Regions from separate parts of the Kribbella endophytica genome, predicted to be linked through region 1. Evidence: riboswitches for the same ligand, from Rfam matches in the RefSeq annotation. Region 1 holds a riboswitch; the other holds the start of a gene.

Region 1 (7,266 bases):
CCGATCGGAGCGCAGGGCAGCGGATCCCGACCTGGGCGTGCTGTCCGGACGACTGCTGTTCGCGGTCCAGCGGGAGATGTTCGCGACGCTGGCGACGCAGGGGTTCGACGACCTCAAGTACCGCCACGGCGCCGTACTGGCCTATCTCGCCCCCGAAGGCGTCCGGGCGACCGAGCTGTCCCGGCTGTCCGGTCAGCACAAGCAGATCATCGGCACGCTGGTCGACGAGCTCGAAGCCCTCGGCTACCTGGAACGCCATCCCGACCCGAGCGACCGGCGCGCCAAGCTCGTCTGTCCGACCGAGCGCGGGCTGGCCCAGATGCGGGCCGCCGACGCGATCGTGGACGATATCGAGGCCCGGCACGCCGAGCGGCTGGGCGCGAAGAACTACCGGCAGTTCAAGCAGATGTTCCACGACATCACCGACCACCAGCGCGGCCGCAGCCCCGAGGAATAAGGCAGGCCTAGACGTCGATCCGCGATCCCATGATGACCACCCGGTCGCGAGGCAGCCCGAAGTACTCGGCGGCGTCGGCGCTGATGTGCGACGTGGCCACGAACAGCCGGCTCCGCCAGCGCGCCATGTCCGGGTGCTCACCGAGCCGCAGTTCGATCGTCGACAGGAAGTACGACGTGTCGCTCAGATCCAGCGACGCCACCTCGGAGCTCTGCTCGGCCGCCAGCCGCAGAACGGCGGCCACGTCCGGCGTCTGGACATAACCGAAGCGGGCCGTCACGTGGACGATCCGGTCGTCGTCGAACCCGAGGTCGTCGATCGTGATCCGCTCCGCGTCCTCGACCGTCGGCACCGGCTCGGTCTCGATCGACAGGATCACGACGTTCTCGTGCAGGATGTGGTTGTGCTCGACGTTCGCGCGCATCGCCAGCGGCACAGTGTCCTTGCCACGGTTGAGGAAGACCGCCGTACCGGGCACCCGGCGTAGCGGCGGCTGCGCCTCGTGCAGCTCGTTGATGAACGTCGTCAGCGAGCCTTCCTGACGCTCGCGGCGGGCAGTGACCAGCGAACGCCCGCGCTGCCAGGTGGTGAGCACGGTGAAGACCGTGATGCCGATCAGCAGCGGCAGCCAGGCGCCGTGGACGAGCTTGGTCAGGTTCGCCGCGAGGAACAGCAGCTCGATCGACAGGAAGACTGCTCCTCCGCCGATCACCACCCACATCGGCTTACCCCACTGCTTGCGGACGATGTAGAAGAACAGCACGGTGTTGATCGTGACCGTGGCCGTGACCGCCATGCCGAAGGCGAACGCGAGCGCGGCGGAGGTCTGGAACGCGAAGACCAGCGTCAGCACCGAGATCATCAGCGCCCAGTTGATCCACGGCACGTAGATCTGCCCGATCGTCTTGCTCGACGTGTGCAGGATCCGCAGCCGCGGCAGGTAGCCGAGCTGCACCGCCTGGCGGGCGACCGAGAACGCACCGGTGATGACCGCTTGAGACGCGATGACAGTCGCCGCAGTGGCGAGCAGAACCAGTGGGATCCGTCCCCACTCGGGCACGAGCAGGAAGAACGGGCTGCTGACCGACGACTCGTCCTTCAGCACCAGCGCGCCCTGGCCGAGGTAGCTCAGGATGCACGCCGGGAACACGAGGATCAGCCAGGCCCGGGTGATCGGCGCGCGGCCGAAGTGCCCGAGGTCGGCGTACAGGGCCTCGGCGCCGGTGATCGCGAGCACGACCGCGGCCAGCGCGAAGAACGCGTGGCCGAAGTGGTTGGTCAGGAAGCCGATCGCGTACGTCGGCGACAGCGCCTTCAGGATCTCCGGGTGCCGCGTGATCCCGCCGATGCCGGCGGCACCGATGGTGACGAACCACAGCACCATCACCAGACCGAACGACCGGCCGATCCGGCCGGTGCCGAGGCGTTGCAGCGTGAACAGCACCACGATGATCGTCGCGGTGATCGGTACGACGTACGCGTCGAGCCCCGGCTGGACGACCTTCAGACCCTCGACCGCGGACAGCACCGAGATGGCCGGCGTGATCATCGAGTCGCCGAAGAACAGCGACGCGCCGAAGATGCCGAGCCCGGCCAGGATCACCTTGGTCCGCCGGCTGCCGTTGGTCCCGTGGCTGCGGATCAGCGTGATCAGCGCGAGGATGCCGCCCTCGCCCTGGTTGTCCGCGCGCAGCACCAGCAGCACGTACTTGATCGTCACGATGATCGTGACCGCCCAGAAGATCAGCGACACGATCCCGAACACGCTGTCGGCCGAGACCGGCACCGGGTGCGGGTCGCCGGGGTTGAACACGGTCTGGATCGTGTAGATCGGGCTGGTCCCGATATCCCCGAACACGACGCCGAGCGCGCCGATGGTCAGCAGGGTCCGGGACTGCACGCGGCCGTCCGCTTCATCGGCGGTCATCGCGTCAGCCTGTTCACGCGCGCATTGAACCACCCCCAGTTGGCTGGCAGACCGATCACACTCGCCTGGTGCTGTGAGAATTCTGTGAGAAAGTGGTGACGCAGTGGTTCGGCCCGATCGCCAGTCGGGTCGTCGTAAGAGGGAACCCGGTGGAACTCCGGGACTGCCCCGCAGCGGTGAGTGGGAACGACCGCCGTCATCAGCACTGGACCGGAGGACCGGTCTGGGAAGCGACGGCCAGTAGGTGTCCGGAACGACGGACGCGCCCACGAGTCCGAAGACCTGCCCCTGCCCGCCGTACGTCGTCGTACGGCGGTGACCGCGTGACCTCGTGGGAAGGTCGGCCGTGCGCGACCTGTCGCGCCTGCCTGCTGTTCTCCGGGGTACGGGGTCTTCGAGACTGCCTCGCCAAGGAGAGACACTTGAACACCCAGTCAGCCGCACGATCCACCGTGTACGGCTACCCGCGCCAAGGCCCGAACCGCGAGCTGAAGAAGGCCATCGAGGGCTACTGGAAGGGCACCGTCAACGCGGACGCCCTCCGGCAGACCGCCGCCGAACTGCGCAAGGCCAACTGGCAGCAACTCGCTGCCGACGGCATCGACGAGGTCCCCACCGGTGACTTCTCGTACTACGACCACGTGCTCGACACGTCGGTCCTGCTCGGCGCGATCCCCGAGCGGCACCGGGCGGCCGTGGCCGCGGACCCGCTGGACGGGTACTTCGCGATGGCTCGCGGCACCCAGGAGGTCGCGCCGCTCGAGATGACCAAGTGGTTCGACACCAACTACCACTACCTCGTCCCCGAGCTCGGCCCCGACACCACCTTCACCGCCGACACCAGCAAGCAGGTCGCCGAGCTTCGCGAAGCACTCGATCTCGGCCTGACCGCCAGGCCGGTCGTCGTCGGCCCGATCACCTACCTGCTGCTGGCCAAGCCCGCGCCGGGCGTCGACGAGCACTTCGAGCCACTGTCGCTGCTCGACAAGATCCTGCCCGTGTACGCCGAAGTGCTCGCCGACCTGCGCGCCGCCGGCGCCGGCTGGGTGCAGCTGGACGAGCCCGCCCTGGTCCAGGACCGCTCGCCCGACGAGCTCGACCTGACCGCCCGCGCGTACGCCGTACTGGGCGGTCTGACCGATCGCCCGCGCCTGCTCGTCGCGTCGTACTTCGACCGGCTCGGCAAGGCGCTGCCTGTGCTCGCCAAGTCGCCGGTCGAGGGCCTGGCGATCGACTTCACCGGTCCCGCGGAGGGCAACCTCGACGATCTGGTCGCGTCCTCCGAGGTCCGCTCCAAGCGGCTCGTCGCGGGCGTCGTCAACGGCCGCAACATCTGGATCAACGACCTGACCAAGTCGCTGGCCACGCTGACCCGGCTGCGCTCGCTGGCCGGTCAGGTCGACGTCAGCGCGTCGTGCCCGCTCCTGCACGTCCCGTACGACGTCGCAGCCGAGGACGGCATCGACCCCGAGGTCGCGCGCTGGCTGGCGTTCGCCCGGCAGAAGTCCGCCGAGATCGCCACGCTGACCCATGGCTTCACCGAAGGCGCCGAAGCGATCGCCGACCAGCTGAACGCGAACCGGGCAGCCCTGGACTCCCGGAGCGGCTCGGCGCTGACCAACAACCCGGACGTCCGGGCGCGGGTCGCCGCCGTCACCGCGGCGGACAGCCGCCGCTCCACGCCGTACGCCGAACGCAGCGCCGCCCAGCAGGCGCGGCTCGGTCTGCCGTTGCTCCCGACCACCACTGTCGGCTCGTTCCCCCAGACCGGCGAGCTGCGCAAGGCGCGCGCCGACCTGCGCGCCGGGCGGATCGACGCGACGCAGTACGACGAGCGCATCGAGGCCGAGATCCAGGAGGTGCTCGCGTTCCAGGAGAAGGCCGGGCTCGACGTTCTCGTGCACGGTGAGCCCGAGCGCAACGACATGGTCCAGTACTTCGCCGAGCAGCTCGACGGGTACCTGGCGACGCAGCACGGCTGGGTCCAGTCGTACGGCACCCGGTACGTCCGGCCGCCGGTGCTGGTCGGCGACATCTCCCGCCCGGAGCCGATGACGGTTCGCTGGTGGGCGTACTCGCAGCTGCAGACCGAGCGTCCGGTCAAGGGCATGCTGACCGGACCGGTGACGATGCTCGCCTGGTCGTTCGTCCGTGACGACCAGCCGCGCAGCGACACCGCACGTCAGGTCGCGCTGGCGCTGCGGGACGAGGTGAACGACCTGGAAGCGGCCGGCGCCGCGGTGATCCAGGTCGACGAGCCGGCCCTGCGCGAGACCCTGCCGCTGCGGCAGGCCGACCGTGCGGCGTACTTGAACTGGGGCACCGAGGTGTTCCGGCTGACGACCAGCGGCGTGCGTGCGGACACTCAGATCCACACGCACATGTGTTATGTCGAGTTCGGCGACATCCTCAACGCGCTGGACGAGATGGAGGCCGACGTCGCGAGCCTCGAAGCGGCCCGTTCGCACATGCAGGTCGCCCACGAGCTCGGCGACGCCGGCTACCCGCGTGGCGTCGGGCCGGGCGTCTACGACATCCACTCCCCGCGCGTGCCCGGTACGCCGGAGGTCGTCTCGCTGCTGGAGAAGGGCCTGGCCGCGATCCCGGCCGAGCGCCTGTGGGTCAATCCCGACTGCGGCCTGAAGACCCGCGGCTGGCCCGAGGTCCGCGACTCGCTCGACAACTTGGTCGGCGCGGCCCGGACTGTCCGCGAACAGCTCAGCTGATTCCGTAGCAGGTGGTACAGAGTTATGCTTCGCTGTACCACCTGTTACCCCTGAGCCTCGAGAGGACGGCCCCGTGATCGATCCGGTGACGCTGGAAGAGCAGTACGGCGCGCACAACTACCACCCGCTCCCGGTCACCATCGCGCACGGCGAGGGGGCCTGGGTCACCGACACCAACGGGCAGCGCTACCTCGACTGCCTGGCCGGCTACTCCGCGCTCAACTTCGGTCACCGGCACCCGGCGCTGATCGCCGCCGCGACCGAGCAGCTCGGCCGGGTCACGCTGACCAGCCGGGCCTTCCACCACGACCAGCTCGGCCCGTTCTGCGCGGAGCTGGCCGCGCTGGCCGGCAAGGACGCGGTCCTGCCGATGAACTCCGGCGCCGAAGCCGTCGAGACCGCGCTCAAGCTGGCGCGCCGCTGGGGCTACCTGGTCAAGGGCGTACCGGACGGCAACGCCACCATCATCGTTGCTGACGGCAACTTCCATGGCCGGACCATCAGCATCATCAGCTTCTCCGGCGACGCGGTCGCGCACGACAACTACGGGCCGTACACGCCGGGCTTCCGCTCCGTCCCGTACGGCGACGCCGCCGCACTGGAGGCCGCGATCGACGAGACCACGGTCGCGGTGCTGCTCGAGCCGGTGCAGGGCGAGGCCGGCGTGATCGTCCCGCCCGAGGGCTACCTTGCGGCCGTTCGCGCGGCCTGTACGGCGAACAACGTGCTGATGATCGCCGACGAGATCCAGTCGGGTCTCGGCCGCGCCGGCGCGACCTTCGCGAGCGAGCGGGCGGGCGTCGTACCGGATGTGTACATCCTCGGGAAGGCACTCGGCGGCGGCATCGTCGCGCTGTCGGCCGTGGTCACGGACCGGGCGATCATGGACGTCATCACGCCGGGCACCCACGGCAGCACCTTCGGCGGCAACCCGCTCGCCGCCGCGGTCGGGCGCGCGGTGGTGAAGCTGCTCGAACCGGGTGATCTCCAGCTGCACGCACGCGACCTGGAGACCGCGCTCCGCGAGCGACTCGAACCGCTCAGCGCGCACGGTCTGGTCGGACTGCGCGTCCACGGTCTCTGGGCCGGGCTCGATCTCGACCCCGCGCTCGGCACCGGTCGCGATCTCTGCGAGAAGCTTGCGGAGCACGGCGTACTGGCCAAGGACACCCACGGTTCGACGATCCGGCTCTCGCCGCCGCTGACCATCACGAGCACCACGCTCGACTGGCTCACCGAACGCTTCACGCTGGCACTGAAGTCCTTGGCCGCCTAGGCCGCGCCCCAGACGAGGCAGAACTCGTTGCCGTCGGGGTCGCGGAAGGTCGCCCACTCGTCCCCGTCGTAGATATCCAGTGCCCTGGTCGCGCCGAGCCCCAGGACGCGCTCGATCGCGGCGTCCCGGCGCTCCGCCGGGACCCGCAGGTCGAGGTGCACCGGGTTCTTCCGCTTCGCCGGCAGGTCGGGCACCACGCAGAAGTCGATCCGGACCGTTGCCCCGTGCAACTCGACGACCTCGTCACCGTTGGCCCGCAGCTCACCGCCGAGGAACCGCTGCCAGAACCGTCCGAGCGCCCAGGGATCGAGGCAGTCGACAGCGATCGCGGCCAGCTCCGGTACGTCGTCCATACGGCCATTCTGAGGGGTTCTGCTGGTACCTGGCACGCCAGGGACTCCCACCCGCGGCCCGGAGTGCTGTTCGATGGACGAACAAGCCGTTCACGGAAGGAACTCCATGTCCACCTGGTTCATCACCGGTTGCTCGACCGGGCTCGGCCGCGCCTTCGCCGAGGCTCTGCTCACGCGCGGGGACAACGTGGTCGTCACTGCCCGGGATGTCGCGAAGGTCCAGGACCTGGCCGACGCGTACCCGGAGACCGCGCTCGCTCTCCCGCTCGACGTCACCGACGACGCACAGGTCACCGACGCCGTCGCCGCGGCCGAGAAGCACTTCGGCGCGATCGACGTGCTCGTGAACAACGCCGGCTACGGCTACCGCGCCGCCGTCGAGGAAGGCGCCGACGCCGACGTCCGGCAGCTCTTCGAGACGCACGTGTTCGGCACGGTCCGGACCATCAAGGCCGTCCTGCCCGCCATGCGCGAGCGTCGCGGCGGCACGATCGTGAACCTCTCCTCGATCGGCGCGCGGATCAGCC
Region 2 (7,266 bases), on a different contig from region 1:
CTTGTCGGAGATCGACGGGACCTCGCGGTACATGTTGAACAGCTCGCCCTCGTCCAGCCCGAGCGAGGTGCAGATGTACTGGAAGGTGTGCGTGTGCACGGCCTCCTCGAACGCCTGGCGCAGCAGGTACTGCCGGCACTCGGGGTTGGTCAGCTGACGGTAGACCGCGAGCACGATGTTGTTCGCGACCAGGGACTCCGCGGTGGCGAAGAAGCCGAGGTTGCGCTTGAGCATCAGGCGCTCGTCCTCGGTGAGGCCGTCCTTCGACTTCCACAGCGCGATGTCGGCCTGCATGGAGACCTCGGTCGGCATCCAGTGGTTGTTGCAGGCGGCAAGGTACTTGTCCCAGGCCCACTGGTACTTCAGCGGGAGCAGCTGGTTGACGTCGGCGCGCGCGTTGATCATCGCCTTGTCGGCGACCTCGACACGGCCGGCGCCGACGGTGATCTCACCGAGTCCGGTGGAGGTGGTGGTCACTGGCAGGCCTCGCAGTCAGGGTCGTCGATCTTGCACAGAGCAGGAGCCGGGAGCAACGTGTCGTCCATCGGGACGACCGGCACCGCCGGCGGGGGAGTGGCCGGTACGGCGGCGACCGGAGAGGCCACCGGACCCGGAACCGCCGCGGGAGCGGCCGGTGCCGGAGCTGCGGCCGGGGCGACCGGTACGGCGTTGAGTCGACCGTCCGTCCCCTTCAGAGTCGACTTCTCGACGTGCGTCGCCGACTGGGAACGCAGGTAGTACGTCGTCTTCAGTCCGTACCGCCAGGCCGAGCGGTACAGCTCGTCGAGCGCCTTGCCGGACGGGGCCGACATGTAGAGGTTCAGCGACTGCGCCTGGTCGATCCACTTCTGCCGCCGCGACGCCGCCTTGATCAGCCAGAGCGGCTCGATCTCGAACGCGGTCGCGTACAGCTCGCGCAGGTCGGCCGGGATCCGCTCGATCCGGCTCAGCACACCGTCGTGGTACTTCAGGTCCGAGACCATCACCTGGTCCCACAGCCCGCGCGCCTTCAGGTCGGCGACCAGGTACGGGTTCGCGACGGTGAACTCACCGGACATGTTCGACTTCACGAACAGGTTGCTGTACGTCGGCTCGATCGATTGGCTGACCCCACAGATGTTGGAGATCGTCGCGGTCGGCGCGATCGCCAGCACGTTGGAGTTGCGCATGCCGTCCTTCAACACCTTCGCGCGCAGCGCCTCCCAGTCGAGCGTCCGGCCGGTGTCCAGCTGGACGTCGCCCTCGCGCGCCGAACGCAGCAGCTCGAGCGAGTCGATCGGCAGCACGCCCTGGCTCCACAGCGATCCGTCGTACGTCTGGTACGTCCCGCGCTCGGCGGCGAGCTCGGTCGACGCCGCGATCGCGTGGTAGCTGATCGCCTCCATCGAGACGTCGGCGAACTCGACGGCCGCGTCGGACGAGTACGGGATGCGCAGCGCGAACAGCGCGTCGGCGAAGCCCATCAGGCCGAGGCCGACCGGGCGGTGCCGCTGGTTCGCGCGCTCCGACTCCGGCGTGGTGTAGAAGTTCACGTCGATCACGTTGTCGAGCATCCGGACCGCGGTCTTCACGGTGTCGCGCAGCAGTTCCGCGTCCAGACCGCTCTCGGTCAGGTGGGCGACCAGGTTGACCGAGCCGAGGTTGCAGACTGCGGTCTCGTCGACGGTGGTGTTCAGCGTGATCTCGGTGCACAGGTTGGAGGAGTGCACCACGCCGTCGTGCTGCTGTGGGGAGCGCAGGTTGCAGGCGTCCTTGAAGGTGATCCACGGGTGACCGGTCTCGAACAGCACGGTCAGCATCCGGCGCCACAGGTCGACGGCCTTGACCCGGCGGAACACCCGGATCTCGCCGCGATCGGCGGCCGCCTCGTAGTTCTCGTACGCCGTCGCGAAGGCCGCGCCGTACAGGTCGTGCAGGTCCGGGACCTCGTCGGGCGAGAACAGCGTCCAGTCGCCGCCGGCCTCGACCCGCTGCAGGAACAGGTCGGGCACCCAGTTCGCCGTGTTCATGTCGTGGGTGCGGCGGCGCTCGTCACCGGTGTTCTTGCGCAGGTCGAGGAACTCCTCGATGTCCATGTGCCAGGTCTCGAGGTAGGCGCAGACCGCGCCCTTGCGCTTGCCGCCCTGGTTGACCGCGACCGCGGTGTCGTTGGCGATCTTCAGGAACGGTACGACGCCCTGCGACTCGCCGTTGGTCCCGCGGATCTTGGCGCCGATGCCGCGGACCGGGGTCCAGTCGTTGCCGAGGCCACCGGAGTACTTGGCCAGGAGGGCGTTGTTGCGGATGCCGGCGAAGATGCCGGACAGGTCGTCGTCGACCGTGGTCAGGAAGCACGACGACAGCTGCGGCCGGGTGGTGCCGGAGTTGAACAGCGTCGGCGTCGAGGACATGAAGCGGAACGAGCTGAGCAGCTCGTAGAACTCCAGCGCCCGCGTCTCCCGGTCGTCCTCCTTGAGCGCCATGCCCATCGCGACGCGCAGGTAGAACGCCTGCGGCAGCTCGAACCGGATCTTGTCGATGTGCAGCAGGTACCGGTCGTAGAGGGTCTGCAGGCCGAGGAACGCGAAGTCCAGGTCGCGCTCGGGCTTGATCGCCGCGGCGAGCCGGGGGAGGTCGAAGGTGGCCAGCTCGGGGTCGAGCAGACCGGCCTCGATCCCGGTGCTGACGTAGCGCGGGAAGTACTCGGCGTACGCCGTGCTCATGTCGGCCTGGGTCGCCTGCCGGGGCTCGCCGTGCACGCGGCCGAGCGTCTCGCGGCGGATCTGGTCGAGCAGCAGGCGCGCGGCGGCCTGGCTGTACTGCGGCTCGGTCTCGACGTACGACCGGGCGGCCATCACCAGGGCGAGCTCGACCTCGTGCTGGGCGATGCCGTCGTAGCAGGAGCCGAGCGTCTCGTCGAGGATCTGCTCGGGGTCGACGGCGTCCAGGCCGGCGGCCGCCTCGGCGATGACGAGCCGGAGCCGGGCGACGTCCAGTGGCGCTGTGTTTCCGTCGGCAGCACGGACAGTGACGGCCGGCGCCTCGGTGACCCCGGCCGCGTCGGCCGGCGTCCGGGCCTTGGTGCGCTCTTCGCGGTACAGGACGTAGGCGCGGGCGACCTGATGCTCTCCCGCGCGCATCAGGGCCAGCTCGACCTGGTCCTGGATGTCCTCGACCTGGACGCTGCGCCGCGAGTCGCCGCGGCTGGTCAGGGCCGTGACGACGCGGGCGGTCAGGTCGGTGACCAGGTCACGGACCCGGTGGCTGGTGCCGGCCTCGGCACCCTCGACGGCCAGGAAGGCCTTGCTCACCGCGACCGCGATCTTGGTCGGGTCGAATGCGGTGCTGGTGCCGTCGCGGCGGACGACGGTCAGCTGGGACGCGGCCTGCGCGTCGGGCAGGGTGCCCGATGCGGTCGGCGACGAAGACGAAACGATGGTCACAGGCGCTCTCTCCACGCGAGTTCCGGGGGACCATGACCTGTGCGAGAGCGCGCGACGCAAGGCAGTACGGCGAGTACGACTGCCTTGACGCCCACCGACCCACCCACGAGGTCTCGGACCGACGCGTACCGGCGGTACGCGCACCAGTGGCAGGTACTCGGACTCGCGGACGACCTGTCCGCTCACCGTTGCGGGGCAGCTCCGGACTCGCACCGGATTCCCCTCTTGCCTCCGCCCGGCCGCGCTTGGTCGCGTCACCCGGGCAGAACCACCAGCACGCAGAACATTAGCGGTAGACCCCGACATGTAGTGCATTGACGCGCCGCGTGTCGCACATCTAGTGGTTTCAGGCGGCCAGCGCATGCAGATCCTGGAGCGTCATGATCTCCGATCCATGGTGGATCAGCTCCCGGTTGAGCCGCAGGACGACGTGGCCGAACGGCTCCGCGGCGTCCAGCTCGGTGGCCTGGCTGAGGCCGACCGTCATCGCCTGGTCCTCCTCCAAAGCCGCGATGGACTCCTGCCAGGCGTTGACCCAGTGGGTCAACCAGGCGACCGCGTCCCGGGCGTTGCCGTGCAACGTGATGTCGGTGCGGCCCTGGAGCTTCTCGCCGAAGGTCCACTCCCAGCGCTCGAAGAACGTCTCGGTCAGATGGGCGATCAGCCAGGCGATCGTGCGGGGCCCGCGATGGTCCGGCTCGTCCGGCCACTGCGCCACCCACTCACCCGACCCGAGCGACCGGAAGCGGCCGGCGTGCCGGCGCCGTACGACGGTCAGTGCCTCCGCGCTCGGTCGCCAGAAGTACTCGTCGTCGGTGAGTCTGGCCAGTCGCTGGGCCAGCACCATCCAGCTGAAACCGAGCTGGCCCCGCACCATCGCCATCGCCGACGGTCGCTCCAGGATGTCCCAGTCGAACGGTTCCGGCATCACAGATCCTCACGCTCCCCGATTCCCCGCGGTTTGTCCTTGCATCGAACATGTGTTCGAATTGTGGTCGAGCGAACGTCGGAAAGTCAATCAGCACAGCGTGTCGGTGCTGGTGCTTCCGGTGGTCGACTGCTAGTGCGAGCGCGACCGGGGAGATGGTGCGGAGTGAGACCCAAACGTGATTACTCAGCGTGGCCGACGAGAGTAGAGTCACGCTGGGTGAGCAGAGCTGGGGGAACGTTCTCGGGACGGTCCGGGGGCGCGGTGACTGCTCACGGGACTGCTTCCGAGGGGGAAACTCGTGTCGCCGGGTGAGCGGAAATGAGCCTGAGTGGGGATGCCTGGACCTGGGCCTGGAGAGACTGGGAGGACGAGGACCGGACCAGGCGACAGAAGGAGAAGCCGGTGGCGTTGGAGGCTGACGAGCTGGCGCGGGTGGCCGCGAACGAGGCGGACTGGGACGCGCGGGCTCCGCTGCACGCGGCGAGCGCGTTCTACGAGCGGCCGGCGGAGTTCTGGTTCGCCGACTACGAGTGGGACGACCTGGGGGAGCTCGGCGGGCGGGATGTCGTGCACCTGCAGTGTCACCTGGGGACCGAGACGATCGCCTTTGCCCGGAAGGGCGCGAAGACGTTCGGGCTGGATCTTTCGGGGCGGTCGCTGGACGAGGCGCGGCGGTTGGCCGATGCGGCCGGCGCCGGGATCGAGTACGTGCGGGCGAACGTGTACGACGCGGGCGAGGCGTTCAGCGGGCGGCAGTTCGATGTCGTCTACACGGGCAAGGGTGCGCTCTGTTATCTGCCTGACCTGGCGAAGTGGGCCGAGGTGGTCAGTGGGCTGCTGAAGCCGGGTGGGTTCGTGTACATCGTCGAGTTCCATCCGTTGCTGAATTCGCTGCGGCCGGTTGGGCTGCCGGGGGAGTCCGAGGAGTTGGTGCTGCGGCACGACTACTTGGAAGGGCGTGGGGCGATCGCGCACGAGTCGACTGTCACGTACACAGGCGACGAGGTGCCCGGCCGCAACACCAGCTACGAGTGGATGCACGGGCTGGGGGAGTTGGTCACGACGCTGTCGGCTGCGGGGCTGCGGATCGACAGCTTGCGCGAGTCCGAGGTGCTGCAATGGCCGCGCTGGCCGTCGATGGTCCAGACGCCAGAAGGCTGGTGGCGTTTGCCGGACGATGCGCCACGGATCCCGTTGCTGTTCGCACTGAAGGCGACGAAGGTCAGCTGAGACGGTCATGCTCCGGGGTGAGTAGCAGCGTGGTGGCTGCCGCTTCGGCTGCCACCATCTGGTCGACGGTCGAGGTGCCGTAGCGCGCGTACTTCGTGCGGTAGGCCTCGTCGACTTTCAGCCGTAGCTGCTCCGATCCGGTGCCGACGTCCTCGACGGAGACGTCGGCCTGCAAGCCCGGAACGCGGATGCAGGCCCGGTGGGACTCGAGTACGTGAGCGAACCAACCGGTGTCTCGGCGGTACCAGGTGCGGACGTACACCTGCTGATCGACGGACACCACCCAGATCGGCACCCAGCGCCGCAGGGTTCCGTCGGTGCGTCTGGGGGCGATCTGCAGTTCGTCGGCGGCAGCGATTCGCTGGAGGTCGTCGGGAGTCCAGAGCTCAGCCATGTCTCGAGGCTAGTGACTGGTGGTGTTGAGCAGGTTGTCGCAGAGGGCGACGAGTTGTTCTCGGAGGGGCTTGGAGCGTTCTGCGAAGGCGCGTTGGGCGGCGGCGTACTCGGCTTTGCCTGTGGGGGTTTCGATGGGGATGGGGGAGTAGCCGAGGGGAGCCAGGTCGTACGGGGAGGCTCGCATGTCGAGGGTGCGGATGTCCTTGGCCAGCTCGAAGCAGGTCAGGAGGAGGGTGCTGGGGGTGAAGGGGGCGAGTTTGGTGGCCCACTTGTAGAGGTCCATGTTGGCGTGCAGGCAGCCGCCTTGTTCCAGCTGAGGCTGCTGGTCGCGGGTTGGTTGCAGGACGTTGAGGGGGCGGGCCGGTTCGGTGAAGAAGCGGAAGGCGTCGAAGTGGGAGCAGGCGATCTTGTGCGACTCGACGACCTGATCGGTGCCCTCGGCACCTAGTCTCAGCGGCCACTTCTCGTGCCGGACCTCGCCGGGTTGCAGGCGGTAGACCATCGCCCACTCGTGCAGGCCGAAGCAGCCGAACTGGGGCTGGCGGTCGAGCGTTGCTGCCAGCAGGCGGCGGATCCAGGTGATGGAGTCCGTACGGCGCTCGATCTCGGCCGGGTCGAGGTGCGCGGCGCCGTCGGCGTACAGGTAGCCCTTGCGTCCCTCGTACGCCGTGGCGCCGAGCAGGCTGACGCCTGGGCCGGGGTGCCAGATGCGGAGCTGGTTCGGCCGCGTGGAGTAGTAGGTGAAGAGGAAGTCCTCGACGGGATGAGCCTCGCGGCGCTGACGACGTGCGAGATGACCGGCAACGAGTTCGTCGACCCGCGCCGCATGGGCGGCGGCGAGTGGTTCCCAATCAGCAGGAGAGAGAAGGAGAGTCACAGCGCCAGGGAGTACGCGTACAGGTGGACGCCGGGGCGGGGGGACCAGTCGCGTTCGGGGACTCGGGTGAAGCCGAGGCGTTCGTAGATGCGGTGGGCCGGTTTCATGTAGTCGGCGCTCGACAGGACGAGGTGGGTGAACCCGAGCTCGCGGGAGCGGTCGATGCAGCGTTGCGTCAGCGCCGTGCCGACGCCCAGGCCGCGGGCCTTCGCGGAGACGCCGAGCATGCGGAACTCGCCCTCGTGGGGCTCGCCGATCTCGGCGTAGAAGGAGCCGGGGACGCAGTACGTGACCGTGCCGAGCAGGTCGGTGCCGTCCGTGGCGACCCAGAGCTCGGCGCGTTCGGCCCGGTCCGCGGCGGCGCGCAGGGTGTCGCCGTAGTCGGAGCCGGCCGGGATGAAGCCGTCGTT

What was found. Region 1 has a riboswitch for cobalamin ahead of metE (5-methyltetrahydropteroyltriglutamate--homocysteine S-methyltransferase). Riboswitches for the same ligand answer to the same signal wherever they lie in the genome.
Region 2: linked by a shared signal. The riboswitch ahead of ACYVIO_RS40930 (ribonucleoside-diphosphate reductase subunit alpha) and the one ahead of metE (5-methyltetrahydropteroyltriglutamate--homocysteine S-methyltransferase) in region 1 are both predicted to bind cobalamin.

What each region holds. Positions count from the first base shown of each region.
Region 1 is NZ_BAAGUR010000004.1:399,148-406,413, forward strand. Features, by position in the region: gene ACYVIO_RS33700 (MarR family winged helix-turn-helix transcriptional regulator) at 1-457, shown strand, start outside; gene ACYVIO_RS33705 (potassium transporter Kup) at 465-2,384, opposite strand; cobalamin riboswitch at 2,472-2,688, shown strand; gene metE (5-methyltetrahydropteroyltriglutamate--homocysteine S-methyltransferase) at 2,807-5,110, shown strand; gene rocD (ornithine--oxo-acid transaminase) at 5,184-6,386, shown strand; gene ACYVIO_RS33720 (VOC family protein) at 6,383-6,739, opposite strand; gene ACYVIO_RS33725 (oxidoreductase) at 6,846-7,266, shown strand, end outside.
Region 2 is NZ_BAAGUR010000007.1:238,009-245,274, reverse strand. Features, by position in the region: gene ACYVIO_RS40935 (ribonucleotide-diphosphate reductase subunit beta) at 1-477, opposite strand, end outside; gene ACYVIO_RS40930 (ribonucleoside-diphosphate reductase subunit alpha) at 474-3,422, opposite strand; cobalamin riboswitch at 3,554-3,710, opposite strand; gene ACYVIO_RS40925 (DinB family protein) at 3,769-4,350, opposite strand; gene ACYVIO_RS40920 (class I SAM-dependent methyltransferase) at 4,672-5,583, shown strand; gene ACYVIO_RS40915 (DUF2255 family protein) at 5,576-5,977, opposite strand; gene ACYVIO_RS40910 (3-methyladenine DNA glycosylase) at 5,987-6,856, opposite strand; gene ACYVIO_RS40905 (GNAT family N-acetyltransferase) at 6,853-7,266, opposite strand, start outside.